DNA from 2 places in the Paenibacillus jepli genome. Region 1 is predicted to be linked to the other one. Evidence: riboswitches for the same ligand, from Rfam matches in the RefSeq annotation. Region 1 holds a riboswitch; the other holds the start of a gene.
The links. Region 1 has a riboswitch for ZMP and ZTP ahead of ABC336_RS22560 (bifunctional 5,10-methylenetetrahydrofolate dehydrogenase/5,10-methenyltetrahydrofolate cyclohydrolase). Riboswitches for the same ligand answer to the same signal wherever they lie in the genome.
Positions count from the first base shown of each region.

Region 2: linked by a shared signal. The riboswitch ahead of rpiB (ribose 5-phosphate isomerase B) and the one ahead of ABC336_RS22560 (bifunctional 5,10-methylenetetrahydrofolate dehydrogenase/5,10-methenyltetrahydrofolate cyclohydrolase) in region 1 are both predicted to bind ZMP and ZTP.

Region 1 covers NZ_JBDFMD010000001.1:5,291,640-5,299,315, forward strand. The annotation lists gene ABC336_RS22550 (aldo/keto reductase) at 1-736, shown strand, start outside; gene ABC336_RS22555 (cyclodeaminase/cyclohydrolase family protein) at 742-1,380, opposite strand; gene ABC336_RS22560 (bifunctional 5,10-methylenetetrahydrofolate dehydrogenase/5,10-methenyltetrahydrofolate cyclohydrolase) at 1,377-2,234, opposite strand; ZMP/ZTP riboswitch at 2,319-2,403, opposite strand; gene ABC336_RS22565 (class I SAM-dependent methyltransferase) at 2,478-3,236, opposite strand; gene ABC336_RS22570 (NAD(P)/FAD-dependent oxidoreductase) at 3,240-4,169, opposite strand; gene aac(6') (aminoglycoside 6'-N-acetyltransferase) at 4,386-4,823, shown strand; gene ABC336_RS22580 (hypothetical protein) at 4,837-5,454, shown strand; gene ABC336_RS22585 (gamma-glutamylcyclotransferase family protein) at 5,553-5,957, shown strand; gene ABC336_RS22590 (S-layer homology domain-containing protein) at 6,417-7,676, opposite strand, start outside.
Region 2 covers NZ_JBDFMD010000001.1:4,268,813-4,276,488, reverse strand. The annotation lists gene upp (uracil phosphoribosyltransferase) at 1-70, opposite strand, end outside; gene ABC336_RS18540 (glycine-rich domain-containing protein) at 230-1,261, opposite strand; gene ABC336_RS18535 (hypothetical protein) at 1,502-1,633, shown strand; gene ABC336_RS18530 (serine hydroxymethyltransferase) at 1,744-2,991, opposite strand; gene ABC336_RS18525 (TIGR01440 family protein) at 3,096-3,710, opposite strand; gene rpiB (ribose 5-phosphate isomerase B) at 3,727-4,185, opposite strand; ZMP/ZTP riboswitch at 4,390-4,470, opposite strand; gene ABC336_RS18515 (low molecular weight protein arginine phosphatase) at 4,518-5,090, opposite strand; gene ABC336_RS18510 (manganese efflux pump MntP) at 5,194-5,754, opposite strand; gene ABC336_RS18505 (L-threonylcarbamoyladenylate synthase) at 6,094-7,272, opposite strand; gene spoIIR (stage II sporulation protein R) at 7,637-7,676, opposite strand, start outside.

The DNA of each region.
Region 1 (7,676 bases):
ACGGGAGAATGCCATCATCGCTACCAAGTTCGGCATTACGCACGGACAGGGGCCGAAAGGCGATCCCGCTTATATCAAAAAATCGGTCGATGCCAGTCTGTACAGTCTCGGCACGGACTATATCGATCTGTATTACCAGCACCGGCCCGATCCGAACACGCCGATTGAAGAGACGGTGGGGACGCTGGCCGATCTCGTACAGCAGGGAAAAGTACGTTATATCGGATTGTCCGAGGCGCCGCCCGAGACGATCCGTCGTGCCCACGCGATACATCCGATCTCGGCTGTGCAGACCGAGTATTCATTATGGAGCCGTGAGCTGGAGGATGAGGTGCTGCCCGTGCTCCGGGAACTGGGCATCGGCCTGGTGCCTTACAGTCCGCTCGGCAGAGGCTTCCTGACCGGCCAGATCAAGAAGCCGGAGGATCTGCCGGCGGACGATTACCGTCACCATTTCCCCCGGTTCCAGGGTGACAATTTCTACAAAAATATCGAAGTCGTCGGCCTGATCGAGGAGATGGCGGCACGGAAACGGTGCACGCCTGCCCAACTGGCGCTTGCTTGGCTGCTGGCCCAGGGCGAAGGCGTCGTACCGATCCCCGGCACCAAGCGGCTGGAGCGTGTAGAAGAAAATCTCGGCGCCCTGCAGGTCGAGCTGTCGGCAGACGACCTCGCGGCAATCGAGCGGATCTCCCCCAAGAACGTCGCCGCGGGCAGCCGCTTTGGCGCCTTCTAGCTCCACTACGACCCGATTCGCGTGCGCGTGATCTCCAGGGCCTCGCTTTTCAGATCGGCGATCTCGCGGATCTGGGCGGCGAGGCTTTTGGCATAGCGCGTCTTGACGGCTTGGTCGCGAAGCGCGGCGAGATTGATCTCCACCGTTAGTCCGGCAGACTGGGCGGCCGCGTCGAAGAGGATGGCGCCGATCCCGAGGTCGGAGATGACATGCGGGTTGCAGATCGCAGCAAGGCGTTGCGTACAGCGGATGCCATCCCCGCATAGCCGGACCAGCTGCAGCGGTACCTCGATTGCCTCCTCGGTAGCCTTGTCGAGGGCTTGCCGGCGGGCGAGCTTGTCTTCCGCTGTCTCCTTGGGCAGCCGCAGCGCTGCCATGTAGCCGTCAAAGGCTGTAATATCCGCATGCATCAGACGCTCACAGGAAGCCGTCAACGTCTGCAGCAGCCGGATCGCTTCATCGGTCTGGCCGCGATGCTCGGCGTACTTGTCGCCCTGAGACAGCCGGGCGGCCATCGAGGTCATGGCTGCGGCGAGCGCCGCAGCCAGGGAAGCGACGCTGCCGCCGCCCGGCGTCGGCTCGGCACTGGCGGCACGCTCCAGGAACGTGCGGGTCGGATGATCCCAGGTAAGCTGCTCCGTCATTTCCACGCCTCCTCAAATTGTGTCCTGACAGCTGTCATCAAATTCTCGAACAGGATAGCGGTCGTCAAGGTGCCGACACCGCCAGGCACGGGGGATAATGCGGCGGCGCGGTCGCGCGCCTCGGACGAGACATCGCCGACGATTCGCCCGTCCTCTGTCTCATGGATGCCGGCATCGATGACAGCCAAGCCATCATGCACCATCGATCCCTTGACCGTATCGGGACGCCCTACGGCGACAAAGGCGATGTCGGCATGTCCCAGGTGAAAGGCAAGATCCGGGGTCCGCGAGTGACAGACGGTTACGGTCGCCTGCTCGTGCTGCAGCATATGGAAGAGCGGCATGCCGACGGTCTGGCCTCGGCCGACCAGGGTCACATTTTTGCCCTCCAGTGTATAGCCATAATGCTTAAGCAGCCGGATGCAGGCTTGAGGGGTTGCCGGGTACAGTCCGGGCTCGCCTGTCCTCGTGGCCTGCTGGTTCCAGTGGTTCACTCCATCGATATCTTTCTCGGCACAGACAGCATTCTCCAGATGCCTGCCCGCGAGATGCGGAGGCAGGGGCAGCTCGAGCAGGATGCCATGTACCCTCGGGTCCCCGTTCCAGGCTTCGAGCATGTTCAGCACTTCATCCTCGCTTACATCCGCGCTTGCGGTGTGCATCTCATAGTTGATGCCCAGCCTCTCGGCTACCTTCCGCTTGGCCGCGGCATAGTACGCCGATGCCGGATCACCCTCCACCAGCAGCACGGCCAGCGTGGGGTAGATCCCTTTTTGTTTGCATGCTCCAACCTCCATCTTGACCTGGCGGTACACCTCATCAGCAGCTTCCTTGGCTTTCATAATGACAGTCATTGCGGAAGACCTCCTTCAGAATAGGCTTCAAGAACGAAAAAAAGCATCTGTACGAAGCTCGTCATCAGACGAAGCCGCGTTCAGATACTTTTCCCAGGCGAACGGAATAGTCGGACCTGCAGGCTCCCTTGTGGTTGATTCCACTCGCATCGCCAGTTGCCGCAGGGTGTTTGATCTATTCTAGCAGAGAAGGGGAAAGTTGGAAAGAGGGGGTGGAGATTATTTTGGTGGCAGATACAGGCTCTAGCGAACTCTAACCGCAGAGATGCGCAGCCGACTGATATCGATCATCCATCGCTCGCCGTCGTAAAGCTGGGGCCGGAGCCTATCTTCGACGTTCTGGATGATCGCAGCCTGCTCGGGAGGACTAAGATCGGGTAGCAGAACTGAAGAAAAGCTGGCCAGCCATCTCTGCAGGCCGTCTTCCCCTTGCAGCGGTCTGGCATGCCCCGTGTGCTGGGCGTAGGTGACGCGAAAGCCGATCCGTTCGAGAAGGCTGGCGTACTGACCAATGGTGGGGTGATACCATGGGTTGCGGCCTTCCCACGCGTAGCCTTGACTCGTCAAGACCTGTTCGAGCCCAGTGAGGATCGCAGCAGTGTTGCCCTGCCCGGCGAACTCGGCGACGAACCGGCCGCCCGGGCGGAGCGCCAGTCGGATGGAAGCGGCGGCGGCTTCGGCGTCTGCGACCCAATGCAGGACCGCGTGGGAGAAAACCGCATCATAGGGATGCGCACTGCGGTAACTGGTCAGGTCCGACACCTGGAGATCCAGCTGCGGATGCTGCACACGGGCCCTGGCGATGGCTTCCGCCGAACTGTCGATGCCTTGCACAGCTGCTCCGGAGGCGGCGATCCGGGCGGTCAGATCCCCCGAACCGCACCCGGCGTCGAGGATACGCTCTCCCGGCCGGGGCTGCAGCAGCGCCAACAGCTCATCGATGGGCTGTTGGAACTGGCGCGCTGCGTCTGGACGGGATGGCCCATTCCAACCATGAGCCATCGTTCACGCCTCCTGAGACTGCTTGTGCCAGTCTTCCTCAGTCAGATCGGCATGGACGCCGATGCCAGCGCGGCTGCCGGAGGCTGCGGCGAAGATCAACTGGGAGGGCATAACATACGAAGCATCCCCTGCGGCGTAGACGCCGGATGCTGTCGTCCGTCCCATCGCGTCGACGACGAGACCGTCCATTTCATTCTTCTCGCATCCCAGAGATTCATGGAGCACGAGCTGCGGCACCTGGGCAGGGGAGAGGAAGCCGCCAGTGCGGGCGATCCGCGTGCCGTCAGTGAAGACAACCGCCTCCAGTTGTCCGTCCTGACCGGCAAATGCGGCAACCGGCGTGTCGATAACCCGTACGTTCCTTGCCGCCAACTGCTCTCTTTCCTCTTCCGTTACCGTTCCTTTTCCGTTGGTGCACAAGATAAGGTCGCGGCTCCAGTTCATGAGCAGCTTGGCCTTATGGAAGAGATCGCTGTTCTCCGAGAGGGCGACCAGCGGCTGATCGCGCAGCTCCCAGCCGTCGCAGAACGGGCAGTTGAACAGGCTCTTGCCATAATATTCGCGGGCCCCGTCGATTTCGGGCAGCACTTCTTTGAGCCCGGACGAGAGGATGATCTTGCGCGCCCGAATCCGCTTGCCTGCTGCCGTCTCCAGCTCGAAGCCATCTTCGAGCCGCCCGATGCGGATGACCTCCTCCTCGTGATGCTCTACACTCGGATAACGCAGCACTTCCTCATAACCGATGCGGCGGAACTCTTCAGGCTTGATACCATCACGGGTAATAAACCCGTGAGAAGCATGCGTCACCGCATTGCGCGGCTGATTGTTATCCAGCAGAGCTACGCGCCGCCTGGCCCGGCCGAGTACAAGCGCAGCGTTCAAACCGGCGGGGCCGCCGCCGACGATGGCACATTCGTAAGTATTCATTGTCATTTTCCTGCCTCCTTAGCGGATTTAACAGACTCTTTAAGTCCTTTATTGAGACAATAAAAGATCTTGTGTATCTATAATAGTCGTGATTGCGCCAGAATGTCAAGCGCATCTCACGTCTCTTATGTGCGAAAGAATCGCTTCCCTTTCCGGAACGCATGTTTCATAATCAAGAGAGAACTGAACAAGTCGATTTTATACTCAAAGGTGGCGTTCATCATGCAGATCGAAAAAGCAACCGAAGCACACGTCGGCGATGTGGCCGAACTGGCCTTCCTGCTATGGCCGGACAGTGAAAAAGAGGAACTGCGGACGGAGTTCGCGGCGATGCTGCATTCTGACAACAATCAAGTCCTTGTTGCTGTCGCTGGTGAAGCACGCATCGGATTTATTCATTTGTCGTTAAGAAAAGATTATGTCGAGGGGGCCGTCAGCAGTCCGGTTGGCTTTGTCGAGGGCATCTATGTGGCAGAGGGACATCGCGGTCAGGGCGTCTCCCGGGCACTGGTGAAAGCAGGATCCGAGTGGGCCAGAGCCGCGGGCTGCCGCGAGCTGGCGTCCGATACAGAGCTTCATAACACTGGCAGCCAGGCGTTTCACGAGCGGGTAGGCTTCCGGGAGGCTGGACGCATCGTCGCTTATATCAAGGATTTGTAGGGGAGACAACGCTATGCCGCGATTTTTACAGCGCTACGGCTTGCTGATCTTGGCCGGGATCATCCTGCTCGGCGGGATCGGCGCATCGGCAGCTGCCATGCTGGTGACCGTCGTCCGGATGGAACGGATCGTACTGTCGCTGGATACCGGTGTATCCATTCTCATGAAGCCGGGCAAGTACCAGGTATTTCGGGAATTCGAGCTTCACGGGTCGCTCCTTCCCTTTAGCGCCACGTTCACGCCCAGCGAATCGCTGGGAAACCAGGTGCGCAGCCTGCATGTGCAGGTGTTCAATGACCAGCAGGAGCTGCGCGTGCTCCCCGACACATCTACGACTTATACGGTAAACGGTACAGGAGGACAATCTGTCTATCGGTTTCAAGTAGAGGAGGAGGGCTGGTATACGGTTGCGCTGACGTTGGATGATGAAGGCGATCCGGGCAGTTACACGCTCCGCAAAGATTTCATGAGCGATCTATTCCTTATGCTCAAGCAAATGGGAATCGTACTGCTCGCATTCTTGATCTGCGGCACAGCGGGGACGATCGTCTGCGTCCGGAGCTTCCGGGCCGAGCGCCATCTTCCACTGGGTGCGCCGCAAGCAGGGCAGGGGGATATGCGCATACCGTGATTGTCCGGCGTCTGAACGCGAAGTCGTGGTCTGCTTTTCAGGCTTGGCTGGAGGAAGCAGCCGGATAGGACGAGAAAAGGGGCGAAGCGAATTTGCCAATGCATGAACTGGTGTTTGTCTATGGCACGCTGCGCTGCAGCGAATGCAACCATGCGGCATATCTGTCGGACAGCGAGCTGGTGTCCGGACAAGCCCGACTGGCGGCGCAGTTATGGGATACGGGACTTGGTTATCCGGCGATTGTCCTGGATGCTGAGGCATGTACTCACGGCGAGCTCTACCGGGTGACACCGGATGTACTGAGCCGCCTGGACGAGCTGGAGGACTACTACGGGCCTGACGGACCCAATGAATACGAGCGGGTCGAGGCGGAGGTCGCCGCAGAAGGCAGCAGTTACATAGCCTGGGTGTATGTATATCCCGGACTGCCGGCCAGCGGCCGGCTCATCGACTCAGGAGACTGGTGTGCTTACCACCTGGGAACGCTGCGCAGCGAAGAGTAGTTAACTGCCAAAGCGCATCTGGATAGAGCATTCCGCTCCCTAAATCTAATGTTTCTGTCCAACAAATATGAAAATATCATATTCAATGGGTCGATTATCCTCTAAATCGGCAAATGAACTCGAAAAATCGTGCTTATTCAGTTACCTACCGCGTGTTTGAGCGAAATGAATATGAAATTTCGTGTTCAGTGGGTTGGAGCAGCTGCACGCAGCCGTTAGGATTACGAAAAGGTCGAGCTCAGCACGCGGGCAGCAGCTGATATAGAAAATAGCCCTATAGCCAACGTACATGGGGTGACTAGCCAGTTAAATGCCAGCAAAAAAAACGCCGCTGTTCCTCCCTGAGAAGAAAGGAAGGAAACAGCGGCGTCATCACATGCTATCGTACGCTTCCGGCGGTCGCCATCGTTGCGGAAGCGATCTGGCGCCATCATGCCCAGCAGCCTCGATCACACAAATTTACCTGCTCATGCCCTGCAGCAGCACGGCGATCATCTTGGCCGCTTCCGCGCGGGTGGCTGTGCCGCGCGGGTTGAACCGGCCATCGCCGAGGCCGTCGATAATCCCGGCCTGCTGGAGCGCGCCGATCGCTTCCACCGCCCATTCGCCGAACTGCGAACGGTCGCCGAAGCTTAGCGGCTGGTTCATGACAGGCAAGGCATACTCCGTGGCAGCTGCATAGCGGGCCACCATCACGGCCAGCTCCTGGCGGCTGATCGCAGCGCGCGGCTGGAACCGGTTCTGACCGGTACCCTGCACGACGCCGCTCTCGTAACCCCACTGGACGTAAGGGGCGTACCAGTCGCCGGACTGCACGTCCGTGAACAGGCCGCTCTGGTATGCCATGCCTTCTGCTCCGGAGAGCCGCGCCAGAATCGCGACGAACTCGCCTCTGGTCACCGGTTGGACCGGTGCAAACAACCGCTCGCCTATACCTTCGATGATGCCGCGGGCGGACAGGTACGTAATGTAGTCTGTGGCCCAGCCGGAGACATCGGTGAAGGAGACCTGGTTGACGCCGATCCCATACACGGAGAAATGATCCAGAGCGGCATATAAGACGCCTTCCGACTGGTTATACCAGCCGCCGCGGACGACGGCAGGCGCGCCTGCGCTCGGAATATAGTAGTAGACGACTGCATTCGGATCTTCACCCGCACGGAGCGAGTAAGGGATACCCAGCCGTACTTTGCCGCCTCCAAAATCCGAGACGCTGCCGCTGCCGACCGTTACACTCAGGTCGACTGCGGGCCGCCCGCCCGTAGCTGACCGGCCGGCGGCAGAGAGTGCCGCTGCGTCTACCGCATCCATCGCAAAACGGACATCACCGGAACCCGCGCCTTGGATGGCGTCCAGGCTCTTCCGGTCATAGCGGGCCGAACCGAGCGGGCTCTCGATGGTGAGCGAGGCCGCATCGCTGTTCCATAGCAGCGCTGCGGCTTCCGCGTTCAGACTGACATCATAAGCGGTGCCTGCGGCAGCTCCGGCTGCCACCCGGAAGACCAGGTGCCGCTCGGCAGCCGGCTTGCTGCTGAGCGCTTCCAGTATAGGGCCGAAGGCACTCGCATCGAGCAGGACGGTTTGCCGGCCATTGCTGTCGGCCGGCGTAACCGTCACAGTCACCCCGCGTGAATCCGCTGTAATGACTGGAGCTGCGTCTGCAGGAGGCGGGATTGTGTCGTCACCGTTATCCCCGTTGCCATCTTCGCCGCTACCCAC
Region 2 (7,676 bases), 1.0 Mb from region 1:
TATGTTTGTCTCGAATAAAAGTCAGCTTGTGTTGAATCAGGGGATGGTCGCAGACCACCAGTTTACTCATCGGGGGATCCTCCTAGCCGAGTCATGGCAATAGTTTGGCGGGGTAAGCAAGACTTAAGATGCTTAGAATTGAAAAAGCGGGCTTATCTCTTTTCGGACTCGAAGCCTTGTATATTATAGCACTGTAAAGCACGAACTGCACAACAAGCTTGTCACAGTGTTACGAAGATCCGCATCCGCCAGAGCAAGAGCTGCACGAAGTATCTCCGCCACCGCCATCACCGGAGGATTCGTCGCTGCCGTCGTTATCTCGCTCTGTCCCGCCACCCGCGGCGCCGCCACAGCTGCTCGTGGAGCCAGGCTGCCGCTGCTGGTGTCCGAGGACCTCGTCCATTGTCGCCGCCAGGTCGTCAGGCGCGGTGAGCGAAGCCAGCATCAGCGTGCCGCCCAGCAGCGACCAGCTTGCCGTATCGGACGCGGCACGGTCCAAGTGGCGTTCGCCGCGCGCTGCTTGTTCGTGTGCGGCTGCCATCTGGGCCCGGGCCTGCGTCAGCAGGTTTTCACGCGCCTGTATCAGCTCGGGGATGCTGTCATCCAGCTCCGCATGGAACAGCTCGCGTCGCACCTTATCTTCATCCGGCAGGCCTAACAGCTCCAGCAGCCCGGGCGACATCGGCGTCCGGTACATCCCGCCCCACAGCCGCGCCCCCGGATTCTCAGGTCCGAATAGCTCGCCGTATACCCAGTCGAACCATGCCCGCTCGGCCGATGGCACCAGCTGCTGTGCCGCTCCCGCAACCAGGGGCGTCCCGCTGTGCGGAGCATGATGGATCATCCGGCCGCAGAACCTCTCGCACATCTTCTGATACTCCATTGTGAACATCAGCATCTCATGCCATACCTCATCGACTTGTGCGCTGTACATCTCCACCCGGCGCAGCAGTGCGGCCATGAGCAGGAAACGCTTCTGTTCATGCCATCTCCACTGCCATTCGGTATCGCTCAGCTCCGGTTGCCGCTGCTGCAGCCTCTCCTTGACTCGCAGCTCATAATCAGCGGGAATCGACTGCTCCAGCCGGACCGCAGCTTCATAGGCCGGGTTCCCGGGATAGATGCCGAGCGTCTGGGGCGGCCGGTGGGCGGGATAGCCGATCCGGCCGGCCGCTGAGGCACGCTGACTCCGTTTCCATAATGAATAGGAGAGTACGATCACCAGCCCTGCGATCGCACCGCCTGCGATAAGCTGCTCCACAGCACCCGCTCCTTTACTACGTAGGTTGTTTAAAAAAGTCCGCTGTTGATTAAGCATATACTGCTCTCACTGTACCATATCAAAAGCCGCCCGACACCCTTATATCGCATTCCCGTACCGTCCAGCAGCCCCCTTCCGTTGAGGCGGTGCGTCGTTTGTTTAAGCGCCGCATCAACGGGTAATTCTAATAAACACCGTCAGCAAGCTTGGTTGACCATTATCCAGGAGGAGGAATAATCGATGAAAAGACGAATGTTGATGTCCGCACTCGGCATGGGAGCCGCTTACTTGCTCCGCAACAAGCAGGCCCGCCAGAAGCTCATGGATACCTTCCAATCCATCACAGGCAAGTCGAGACGGCGGGTTAAATAAGCAGACCCAGAGCCAGTCGGATTAATTGTACAGCAATCAACAGAACAAAGACTCCAGCGCCGCTTGCAGCGGCATTGGAGTCTTTGTTGGATCTGGCCCTGCCAGTGGAATTAATATTGCAGCCCAGGGTAAAGCGGGTATTGCGCGGTCAGCTCGCGTACCCGTGCTTCCGCTTTGGCCAATACGTCGCTGTCCTCAGGATTTTTGAGCGTCATTGCGATGACCTCGGCGATGACCTTCATCGCAGCCTCGTCCATGCCCCGGGAGGTAGCGGCAGGCGTACCGATCCGGATGCCGCTGGTAATGAACGGCGAAGTCGGGTCGAACGGAATCGCGTTTTTGTTGACAGTGATGCCGACTTGATCCAGCAGATGCTCGGCTTGCTTGCCTGTGATGTTCAGGCCGCGCGTATCGACCAGCATCAGATGATTGTCTGTGCCGCCGGAGACGATGTTCAGCCCCTCGCCGGCCAGTGCGTCTGCCAGTACGCGAGCGTTGTTCACAACCTTCTGGGCGTATTCCTTAAAGGACGGCTGCAGCGCTTCGCCGAAGGCGACCGCCTTGGCAGCGATGATATGCATGAGCGGACCGCCCTGCGAGCCAGGGAACACCGCTTTGTCGATCGCTGCTGCCCACGGCTTGCGGCACAGGATCAGACCGCCGCGCGGACCGCGCAGCGTCTTATGTGTTGTCGTCGTCACGAAATGCGCGTGCGGTACCGGACTCGGATGCAGACCTGCCGCCACGAGACCGGCGATATGCGCCATGTCGACCATGAACAGCGCGCCCACGTCGTTTGCGATCTGGCCCAGTTTCTCAAAGTCGATGATCCGCGGATAAGCACTTGCGCCGGCCACGATCATCTTGGGGCGATGCTTGAACGCGGCCTTGCGGACTTCGTCGTAATTGATCGTAAAGGTATCCTCTTCGACGCCGTATGCGACGAAGTTGTAGAGCAGACCGGAAGCGTTGACCGGGCTGCCGTGCGTCAGGTGACCGCCATGCGCCAGGTTCATGCCCAGCACGGTGTCGCCAGGATTGAGCGTTGCCAGATAGACTGCCATATTGGCTTGCGCGCCGGAGTGCGGCTGTACGTTGGCATGCTCGGCGCCGAACAGCTCCTTGGCGCGGTTGCGGGCGATGTCCTCGGCGATGTCGACGTGCTCGCAGCCGCCGTAGAAACGCTTGCCCGGATAGCCCTCGGCATACTTGTTGGTCAGCACAGAGCCCATGGCTTCGAGCACGGCCTCACTGACGATATTCTCCGATGCGATCAACTCGATGTTGTCGCGCTGACGCTTCAGCTCCAGGCCAAGCGCCGCGAGCAATTCGGGATCCTGTTTGCGCAGATGTTCCATAAGTAATAATATCCTCCCTGGATGCCGGCTCCGCCCGGCCCTGGCCGGTCTGTCCGGTGCGGGCCGCGGCGCGCGGGCATCAAATATAGTAATGGATTGAATCTCTAATCACATGTGCCGCCCCGCTGCTCGGGGGCGGACTCGGCCTCCCCCAGCACCGGCTGGCCGTCCAGCGTATATACTGCCCTTGCACCACCGATCAGCCGCGGCCGCGTCGTCGCCATCGTGACGTGAGCTGCTCCGATGCTGCGGATCGCAGGACGCAGCGGGACCGCAACACGGCGCAGATGCATGCCGATCAGCGTATCGCCGATATCGATGCCGGCATCGGCTTGTACGGCATCGACCAGCACCGGATCATTTAGCATCCGGTACGAGTAGGCCGCCATCGAGCCGCCTGCGCCCGGGATCGGTACGGCTGCTACTTCCTCCAGCCGGTAACGTTCCGCTGCCTCGCGCGTCAGCACGAGCGCCCGGTTGAGATGCTCGCAGCACTGGTAGACGGGGTAGAAGCCCCGTTCCCGGCGCACCGCCTCGATGCCTTCATAGATCGCCTGCGCGATCTCCTGCGTCCCTGAGGTGCCGATCCGCCGACCGGCCACTTCGCTTGTACTGACGCCGATAACCAGCAGCTGGCCGCTGCGCAGCCCCGCCGCTTCGGCCAGCTCGCGCACCGTCGCTGTCGTATCGGCTGTTATCGCCTGCAGTTCCGTATTCATTCAGCATGCCTCCCGTTTAAGGATGCGAGGAATATTTGTCTTCGAGCGCCTTGACCTTACCTACGCGGCCGATATGCCGCTCACCTTCGGAGAACGGCGTCTCCAGCCAGATCCTGATGATCTCCTGGGCTACGCCAGGTCCGATGACGCGCTCGCCGAGAGCCAGCACATTGGTGTCATTGTGCTCGCGGGTCGCTTTGGCGGAGAACAGATCATGCGTCAGGGCGCAGCGGATGCCGGGAATCTTGTTGGCGGCGATGGACATCCCGATACCGGTCCCGCAGATCAGAATCCCGCGCTCGGCTGTCCCTTCGATCACCTGGTTGCATACTTCGAGAGCATAGTCGGGATAATCGACCGATTGCTCGCAGCTGCAGCCGAAATCCTGCACCTCGTGCCCCAGCGACTCCAGGAAAGGAATCACGACATCCTTCAAGCGGTACCCCGCATGGTCAGCGCCGATTGCAATTTTCATACGAACCCTCCTAAAAGTTTTCCGAAGGAAAACTCACTTCGGAAGCGTGTGCTTAAGTTTTGCGAAGCAAAACTGCTTCGAAAGCATATGCTTAGTTTTCCGAAGGAAAACTCACTTCGGAAGCGTGTGCTTATGTTTTGCTCTCCCCATTATACCCGAATCACCCTCAAAAGACGAAAAAGAGCATGACGTGCAATGCACGCTGCTCTTTGCCCAGGCGACCGGCCCTATGTTCCGATGCTCCCCCGTGGTTGCCCACTTCCGTCGCCAGTTACACCGGATCCTTGATTGTTACCCTAACTATATAGCAACCCTATCCAAAAATCAAGCGGCTACTTCAGCTTGCGCAGCAGCTTCTGGACCGCTTCGGCAATCTCCTCCGCCGTCATCTCGTACTGCGCCAGACTGCCGCCGAACGGATCACCGATATCGAAGCTCGGGATCCGCGCTTCCAGCTCCAGCAGACGCGCCCGCTCCTGCTCCGTAAGCTGTCCCCCAAGCGCCTGCTTCATATGCAGATCCGTGTAGAGACGCTCCAGCTCTTCAATATCGGACAGCACCGCTTCCTCGCGGGCTACATATTCCTTCAGCGTGTGGCTCTTCTCCACGGCTTGCGGATACCGCTCCAGCAGGTGGCGCTTGTGGCCGGCCGTCATCGTCAAGATCAGATCCGCCCAATTAACCGCCTCGGCAGTCAGCGCGTGCGAGCTCTTATTGTGACTAATCTGACGGTGCCGCAGCGTCTCGGAGGCATGCGCGGATATCGGCAGCCCGTCTACCGTCGACACTCCCGCCGACCGCACCTCGACCGCGATTCCTTCCCGCTCCGCCATATCGCGCAGCAAAGCTTCCGCCATCGGGCTGCGGCAGGTGTTGCCGGTACATACGAATAAAATGCGTTTCAACGGCACAACTCTCCTTTCTGCCGGCGCAGACACAGATGTGTTCAATGTATAATACTAGTTCTCCATTATCACCAGTGTACCCTTTATTTTCACCAGATCCGGATCAGAATAAAAACATCAGACCGAATACAAGCAGGATAATACCGCCGCACGCTTCGCCATAGTCTCCCAAACTGCCCCCCGCCCGGCGGCCGATCAACAGTCCAATGATCGACATCAGACCGCCGAACAAGCCGAACATCAGCACGGTCAGCAGCATGTTCGCCGAGAACATCCCCAGTGACACGCCGACCGAAAAAGAATCCACACTCACCGTAAGACCCAGCAGCAGCGTCCCCCAAAGCGACCGGTGATCGATGCTGCTCTCCGAGCCGGGACGCAGCGAATGATACACCATATGCGCGCCCAGCAAGAATAGCAGAACCCCCGCTGCTGTAGTCGCCACTTGACCGAGCAAGCCGCTCATAAAATTTCCCGTCAGAATGCCCAGCAGGGGCATCGCCACATGAAACAAGGCGATCACGCAGCTGAGCCTCAGCACGTGACGCAGCCGGATCCCCTTCAGGCCGATCCCGATCCCCAGCGAGAAGGCATCCATCCCAAGCGCCACGGCCATCAACACTATCGTCATCAGCTGCCCTGCCGGTACGGTAGCTTCACCCATCATGGATGGCAGTCCTCCCCACGTCCAATCCGTCATTTGTTATCCAGCATATGCGGACAAGACGGCAAACATGACCAAGCCCTGTGTGAGGAACGGGGAGGGTCGGTAAAGGAAGAATACCGTTTACTGAGTTGGCGGCAATGGAGACACAGAGCCGTTTACGGAAGCCTCGCTTGGGGCATATAGCCTGTTAGCGTTATGCAGAGCTGGACGGCAAGACTGTCGCCTTATCAGCTCTGTACGGGGGCTCACGAGATCTGCACTAGGACTGACAGGATCAGGAACAGACTAGCTGCGGCATGCGGGAAAATTTCTCGTCCACGCATCTTCTGGCTTGCGCTATACTTCCACAACGCGGTGGCCTGCGGCTTTGACCAGACGGTTCATCAATGCGTCGCCGATCCCGCCAGCCGGACACGCCTCCGCCCAGATGCGCTCCACGCCGCTGCTGTCCATCTCCCGCAGCGCGGCATACAGGCCCTGCGCTGCCGTCTCCAGCTCTACTAGCGAACCGATCGCCAGGACGACGTCGGCGCGGTAATCCGCAGCATGCTCCGCATACGTAAGCACGCCGGTGACAGTTCCCCGCGCCCGGGCCGCGTCGATCGCGGACTGGATATACTCCTGCATCCGGACAGCCGCACCCTGCACGAGCTGCATCTCGCCCCTCGGCGCATAATGAGCATACTTCATGCCGGGAGAACGGGGCGCCTCCGGCTCGACTGCGGCGGATGACGCGGTCTCGCGCTGAGGGACTGCGAGACCCCCGGCAGTGACGTCCGCCGAGCCCGTCGCGGGCCGCTGCGGCGCACTCCCGTCAGACGAGCCGGTTACGGGCAGCTGGGGCGCACGCCTGTCAGGCGTCCGGCTCACCTCGGCGAAGCGGCTGAGCGCTTCGGCAGTGACCCCACCGGGCCGGAGGATGACGATCCGGCCGTCGACCACCTGGATGACGGTCGATTCCAATCCGATGCCCGTCGGCCCGCCGTCGACGAGCCCGTCGATCCGCCCGCCCAGATCCTCCGCCACGTGATCGGCCCGGGTCGGACTGGGCCGCCCGGACCGGTTGGCGCTGGGAGCCGCGACCGGACATCCCGCCGCGGCGATGAGCCGGAGCGCCACCGGGTGGTCCGGCATCCGCACGGCCACTGTATCCAGACCTGCGGTCACGAGCGGCGAGAGCGCTCCGGGACGGACAGGCAGGACCAGGGTGAGCGGCCCCGGCCAGAACGCCCCCATAAGTTCAGCCTCCAGGTCGCTGCAAGACTCTGTCAGCTGCGCCATCTGCTCCCGCTCGGCGATATGGACGATCAGCGGATTATCGGCAGGCCTGCCCTTGGCCTCGAAGATACGGGCTACCGCCTTGTCATTGGAGGCATCAGCCCCCAGACCGTAGACCGTCTCCGTCGGAAAAGCGATCAGGAAGCCGCGGCGCAGCAGCGCCGCCGCTTCCTGCAGTCCCGATTCGGCGGAGATCGACGTTTGGTCCTTCGCCAGGGTGTCAGCGCTCCCGAACATCGAAGATGATTCCGAGGCGCCATCTATTGCATTCTTATATTCAGTCGAATATACATGCCATCGTTTGGTCACATGATTCATTCCTTCAGCACTTGTCGAATCGGCATCAGCCGCATCCATTATACCATATCATGTTGTGTCGCAGTGATGTTAGCAGCTGCCGAGCACAGGAGACGCCCGCCCCCTGCATACGGACAGACGATCCGTTATTCGTCATCAGAAGTGCCCATCAGCATCCATCATACCCGCCTTTCGAGCGGATTCAAGTAACGTTTTACCCCTGGTTGAGCTTTGGTCGCCTTATGCAGCATTATCAATATATGTGCAACTACTCTGTCCGCAGCGGCATCGGAAAGGCTTTATCTCAGCTGAACAGCCCGCGGAAGAATTCGATGATCGACTGG